DNA from 3 places in the Pseudoalteromonas sp. L1 genome. Region 1 is predicted to be linked to each of the others. Evidence: predicted binding sites of a transcription regulator. Region 1 holds the regulator's gene; each other region holds the start of a gene.

Region 1 (2,284 bases):
CGGCAGCTGTTGCTTGTATGGAGCTGTTAATTAAGTGTGGTGCATTACGTGAGCATATCTATATGCTTGACCGTAAAGGTGTGATCCATACTCGCCGCGATGATTTAAACGAATATAAGCAGTTATTTGCTAACAACACTGATAAACGTACATTACAAGACGTTATTGCTGATGCGGATGTCTTTGTAGGTGTATCTGGGCCAGATCTATTGACGGCGGATGACTTAAAGCTAATGGCAGACAAACCAGTTGTGTTTGCGTGTTCAAACCCAGATCCTGAGATTGCTCCAGAAGTTGCACACAGTGCGCGCAATGATTTAATTATGGCAACGGGTCGTTCAGATTTTCCTAACCAAGTAAATAACGTGCTTTGTTTCCCGTTTATTTTCCGTGGTGCGCTTGATGTGCGTGCAACGGCAATTAATGATGAAATGAAAATTGCAGCTGTACATGCTATTCGTGGTATTGCCAAAGAGCCAGTACCAAGCGAAGTATTAAAAGCGGCTGGCGTTGAATCACTTGAGTTTGGTGCCGAGTATATCATTCCGAAACCAATGGACCCGCGTTTATTACCACGTATCGCACGTGCTGTTGCAGAAGCGGCAGTTGAATCGGGCGTTGCGCAAATTGAAATGCCAGAAGATTACATGCGTTAAGTTTAATTAAGCGAACTAGTTTAACGCGAATAAAAAACTCAGCCTTTGCTGAGTTTTTTTATGCTTGTGAATCGGCGTTTATCCGATGGCTTATTCAGAATCAAGTACAGGGATATCTAATCCCATTTCTAGCATGATCTTTTTAACTTCTTCAGGGACTTTTTCAGGGTTGTCTTTGCGTAAGTCGTCATCATTTGGTAATGGCTGACCTGTAAAAGCATGTAGAAAGGCTTCGCATAGAAGTTCACTGTTTGTCGCGTGTCGCAGATTATTGATCTGACGACGTGTGCGTTCATCTGTTAATACTTTTAGTACATTGAGCGGAATTGATACGGTAATTTTTTTAACTTGTTCTGATTTTTTACCGTGTTCTGCGTATGGGTGAATGTATTCACCGTTCCATTTAGCCATAAGTTATTTCGTTGCCTCGGTTATAAGTAGCTTACGCCTTTTTCACAGCGCAAAGATGCGGAAATTTTATCTCTTTAAAAAAGATAGTCAAATACTAGTTATTTAGCCATCTAGTAGTGTAAATGTATAAACTTCCATGTGTGAGTCACAAATGCTTTGACTTCTTATAATTGATCATCTAACCTTTTAGACGTCTAAACATCCAATCAATGAATAGGTGATGAAATGAGTGAAAAAAATAAAGCGACGATAGCTGTTCGTCATGGTATCGAAGCTGATAAACATCATGGTGCTGTCGTTCCACCTATCTATTTATCAACCACCTATTCATTTGCTGATTTTGATACTAAACGTCAATATGACTACGGACGCAGTGGTAATCCAAATCGAGATATCTTAGCTGAAACATTGGCTGAACTTGAAGGTGGTGCAAAAGGTATTATTACTGCAACAGGTATGTCAGCTGTGCATTTAGCGACGCAGCTATTAAACAGTGACGATACTTTAGTGATCCCACATGACTGTTATGGCGGTAGTTACCGTTTGTTCACGTCATTAGAAAAACGTGGTTTATTGAAGTTAAAGGTGTTGGATTTAACTAAAGCTGACAATCATCAAGAAATTTTAGCAATCAAACCAAAGCTTATCTGGATAGAGACACCCAGTAATCCAATTTTGCGTTTAACTGATATAAAAGCAATCACTTCGGTTGCTAAGCAATGTGGCGCCTTAGTTGCTGCTGATAATACGTTCTTATCACCAGCACTACAAAATCCAATTCAGTTTGGTGTAGATATCGTCGTACATTCAACGACTAAGTATATTAATGGTCACTCAGATGTAGTGGGTGGTGCAGTGATTGCTGCAACACAAGAGCTTGGTGATGAACTCGCTTGGTGGGCAAATAACATTGGTATCACAGGTGCACCATTTGACAGTTATTTAACCCTTCGTGGTTTACGAACATTAAATGTGCGTTTAAAACAACATCAAGAGAATGCGTTTGCAATCGCTCAGTATTTAGAAAATTCGCCTTTTGTTAGTCAGGTTTATTACCCAGGTCTTGCTTCTCACCCTCAGCATGAGCTCGCTAAAGCACAGCAACGTGGCTTTGGTGGCATGGTGAGCTTTGATATTAAAGGTGATATTAACGACGCTGCTGCGTTTTTAACAAGCTTAAAAGAGTTTAGTCTTGCAGAGTCATTAGGTGGAGTTGA
Region 2 (2,284 bases), on a different contig from region 1:
GACTCAGCGTCTAAGTGGTTAGTCGGTTCGTCAAGAATAAGCATATCTGGTTTTTCAAGTAGTAAACGGCAGATCGCAACACGGCGACGCTCACCACCCGAAAGGTGTTCAATTTTTGCATCCCAAGGTGGTAGGCGTAATGCATCAGCTGCACGCTCTAACACGTTATCAATATTGTGACCATCGTGTGCTTGGATGATAGCTTCAAGTTCACCTTGCTCTTTCGCAAGTGCATCGAAGTCAGCACCGTCCATTGCATACTCGTTGTATACTTCATCAAGACGATTTAATGCATTTTTAACTTCGCTTACCGCTTCTTCTACTGTTTCGCGAACTGTTTTGTTCTCGTCTAGCTGCGGTTCTTGCGGTAAGTAACCGATTTTAGTGCCTGGTTGAGGGCGAGCTTCACCTTCAAAGTCTTGGTCAACACCGGCCATAATGCGCAGTAACGTTGATTTACCTGCACCGTTTAGACCTAGCACACCAATTTTTGCGCCTGGGAAAAAGTGTAAAGAAATATCTTTTAAGATAGTGCGCTTAGGTGGCACAACCTTAGATACTCGACTCATCGAGAATATAAACTTGTCTGGTAACACCATGAAAGAAGCCTTCAATTTATAATAAAAATTAACAGCAAGTATTGTATACCCAAACTACCTCAAAATACAGAATTCAGCGTTTATGATAGGCTTAATATCAAGGTGTTATTTACTCAAAGAGTCATACATTTTAATTAATGACCACTCAGAAATATCACTTCATTTGGACATCTAAACATCTAGAGGTTGAAATTTCTAACTATCCGTTCATAATTAGCAGTCAGATAAGTATGCTCGGAGCCAGCTATGCCCATTACAGTAAAAGATGAATTGCCAGCCATTGCAAAATTACGCCAAGAAAACGTGTTTGTAATGCCAAAAAGTCGCGCGAAAACGCAAGAGATACGCCCAATGCGTTTGGCCATCTTAAACTTAATGCCAAACAAGGTTGAAACCGAAGTGCAGTTTATTCGCTTGTTAGCTAATTCACCGCTACAAGTTAATGTTGAGCTGTTGCGCTTAGATACTCACCGCACCAGTAGTAACTCTGAGCAGCACATGGATACGTTTTATCGTTATTTTTCAGAAGTGAAAGATAATAACTACGATGCCATGATTATAACAGGCGCGCCGCTTGCTCATTTAGAGTATGACGAAGTTGCTTACTGGGACGAACTAAAAGTTATTTTAGATTGGGCAGAGCAGCATGTTACGTCTACGCTGTTTTCGTGTTGGGCGGCCCATGCCGGGCTTTATCATCACTATGGCCTTAAGCGCGAACTTAAACCAAATAAATTAAGCGGTGTATTTACCCATAAAAGTTATTTTGACCATGCAGCACTTACCCGTGGTTTTGATGATACCTTTTTAGTGCCGCATTCTCGCTATGGTCATATTGATATCGACAAGATCACTGCTTGCGACGATTTGGTGGTGTTAGCTGGATCTGAGCGAGTAGGCGCCTACTTAATTAAAAATAAATCAGGCAGCCAAGTGTATATTACTGGCCATCCAGAGTACGATGCCCATACCTTAAAAGGGGAGTATTTACGCGACCAAGAAAAATCAGCGGATGCGCCTAAGCCAGAAAACTACTTCCCTGACGATAACCCAGACAACGAACCGTCGAAAACGTGGCAAAGTCATGCCTTTTTATTGTTTTCGAATTGGTTAAACTATTATGTGTACCAAACTACACCGTATGATATTAACTTAGTTAGCCAAGATGTAAGGACTAACAACTATGCCGAGTAATGCAGTGAATAAACGCGAACAATTAACCGAGGCGCTAAAACAGCGAATTTTAATCCTCGATGGCGCGATGGGCACCATGATCCAAGAATATAAATTAGAAGAACAGGATTATCGCGGTGAGCGCTTTAAAGACTGGCATGTACTTATTAAAGGCAATAACGATTTATTAAGCCTAACTCAGCCAAAAATCATTGCTGATATTCACCGTGCTTACTTAGAAGCCGGTGCCGATATCATCGAAACGAATACCTTTAATGCCACGACCATTTCGATGGAAGATTACGATATGGCGAGCCTTAGCCGCGAAATCAACCTCGAGTCAGCGAAGCTTGCACGCAGCGTGTGTGATGAACTTGAAGCAAAAGATCCTAGCAAACCGCGTTATGTTGCCGGTGTACTTGGGCCAACGTCAAAAACCTGTTCTATTTCACCAGATGTAAATGACCCAGGTTATCGTAATATCAACTTTGATAAGCTGGTAGCGGCGTATG
Region 3 (2,284 bases), on a different contig from region 1:
TAATTTACCTGTGCCAAATGTCTCGATGCTGATAGATGTTGGCTCTGCAACACCGATAGCGTAAGAAACTTGTAGCTCACACTTGTCAGCAAGGCCAGCAGCAACTACGTTTTTAGCAACGTAACGTGCAGCGTATGCAGCTGAGCGGTCAACTTTTGATGGATCTTTACCAGAGAAAGCACCACCACCGTGACGAGCCATACCACCGTATGTATCAACGATGATTTTACGACCTGTCAGACCACAGTCACCCATTGGGCCACCGATTACGAAACGGCCAGTTGGGTTGATGAAAAACTTAGTCGCGCTTGAGATAAGCTCAGCAGGAAGAACTGGCTTGATGATCGTTTCCATTACCGCTTCAACTAAGTCGTTTTGTGAGATTGAATCACAGTGTTGAGTTGAAAGAACAACAGCATCAATACCAACAGGCTTGCCATTTTCGTATGCAAACGTTACTTGAGATTTTGCATCTGGGCGTAACCAGTTAAGCTCACCGCTTTTACGAACTTCAGCCTGGCGCTGAACTAAACGGTGTGAATACGTGATTGGTGCAGGCATTAACACGTCAGTTTCGTTACATGCATAACCAAACATTAAACCTTGGTCACCAGCGCCTTGCTCTTCAGGGCGAGCACGGTCAACACCTTGGTTGATATCTGGAGATTGTTTACCGATTGTGTTTAGGATTGCACACGAGTCAGCATCGAATCCCATGTCTGAGTGTGTGTAACCGATTTCACGTACTGTTTTACGTGTGATTTCTTCGATATCAACCCAAGCGCTAGTAGTGATTTCACCACCCACCATCACCATACCGGTTTTAACGTAAGTCTCACATGCAACACGGGCATGAGAATCTTGCTCTAAAATAGCATCTAGAACCGCGTCAGAGATTTGGTCCGCGATTTTATCCGGATGACCTTCAGAAACTGATTCAGAAGTAAATAAATGTTTTGCCATTGTATTTCTGCTCACAAATATTGCGCTTCACATACGTCGGTAATAGCGCTAAAAAATTAAGGGGCGTATTTTATCTAAAACAAATATGTTTGCATAGTAATTTTACGCCTAGACGTCTATTTAAAATTACTAATAACATTTCGTTCTTAATAAACAGTAATAATAGGTGCATTTAATACGGATTTTTAATTGCACTGTACCCTTACATTAAGTAAGAATGGTGTCTTACACACAACCAGCGCAAATACATAAAGGTAGGAGAATTCATGCCATCACGCAAAGAACTTGCAAATGCTATTCGCGTCTTATCAATGGACGCAGTACAACAGGCCAAATCTGGTCACCCTGGCGCCCCTATGGGCATGGCAGATATCGCAGAAGTACTATGGCGCGATTATCTAAAGCACAACCCAACGAATCCAGAGTGGGCAGACCGCGATCGATTTATTCTTTCAAATGGTCACGGTTCAATGCTGATCTATTCTCTTCTACATTTAAGTGGTTATGATCTGCCGTTAGAAGAAATTAAAAACTTCCGTCAAATGCACTCAAAAACACCAGGCCACCCAGAGTATGGGTATGCACCAGGTATTGAGACCACTACGGGCCCATTAGGTCAAGGGATCACAAATGCAGTGGGTATGGCGATTGCCGAAAAAGCACTTGCTGCACAGTTTAACCGTGAAGGCCACGATATTGTTGACCACTTCACCTATGCGTTCATGGGCGACGGCTGTTTAATGGAAGGTATTTCACACGAAGCTTGTTCATTAGCGGGTACATTAGGCCTAGGTAAACTTGTTGCGTTTTGGGATGACAACGGCATCTCAATTGATGGTGAAGTAGAAGGTTGGTTCAGCGATGACACACCAGCGCGCTTCAAAGCATACGGCTGGCACGTAGTTAGCGATGTTGATGGGCACAACCCTGATGCAATTCGCGCCGCTATCGAAGAAGCGCGTAGCATCACCGATAAACCATCACTTATTTGTTGTAAAACAGTGATTGGTTATGGTTCACCGAATAAATCAGGTAGCCATGACTGCCATGGTGCACCACTCGGTGAAGATGAAATTAAAGCATCTCGTGAGTTCTTAGGTTGGACTGGCGAGGCATTTGAAATCCCTGCTGATATTTACAGCGAGTGGGATGGCAAAGAAAAAGGTAAGCAACTAGAAGCAAGCTGGGACGAAAAGTTTGCCGCTTACGCAAGTGCACACCCTGAACTTGCTGCTGAGTTTAAACGTCGTACCAACGGTGAGTTACCAGCTGATTGGGCTGAAAAGTCACAAGCTTACATCGAAGAGCTGCAAGCAAACCC

The links. The regulator MetJ, encoded in region 1, represses methionine synthesis genes. The targets are predictions, from matches to a motif close to TAGACGTCTAGACGTCTA.
Region 2: a site for MetJ is predicted at 764-781, ahead of metA (homoserine O-succinyltransferase). Genes of this name have one in related genera too.
Region 3: a site for MetJ is predicted at 1,065-1,082, ahead of metK (methionine adenosyltransferase). Genes of this name have one in related genera too.

The regions. Positions count from the first base shown of each region.
Region 1 covers NZ_JAKKCT010000004.1:188,183-190,466, reverse strand. The annotation lists gene L3V38_RS13800 (malic enzyme-like NAD(P)-binding protein) at 1-656, shown strand, start outside; gene metJ (met regulon transcriptional regulator MetJ) at 747-1,067, opposite strand; gene metB (cystathionine gamma-synthase) at 1,293-2,284, shown strand, end outside.
Region 2 covers NZ_JAKKCT010000003.1:551,212-553,495, reverse strand. The annotation lists gene ettA (energy-dependent translational throttle protein EttA) at 1-599, opposite strand, end outside; gene metA (homoserine O-succinyltransferase) at 846-1,793, shown strand; gene L3V38_RS12590 (homocysteine S-methyltransferase family protein) at 1,783-2,284, shown strand, end outside.
Region 3 covers NZ_JAKKCT010000005.1:20,356-22,639, reverse strand. The annotation lists gene metK (methionine adenosyltransferase) at 1-963, opposite strand, end outside; gene tkt (transketolase) at 1,230-2,284, shown strand, end outside.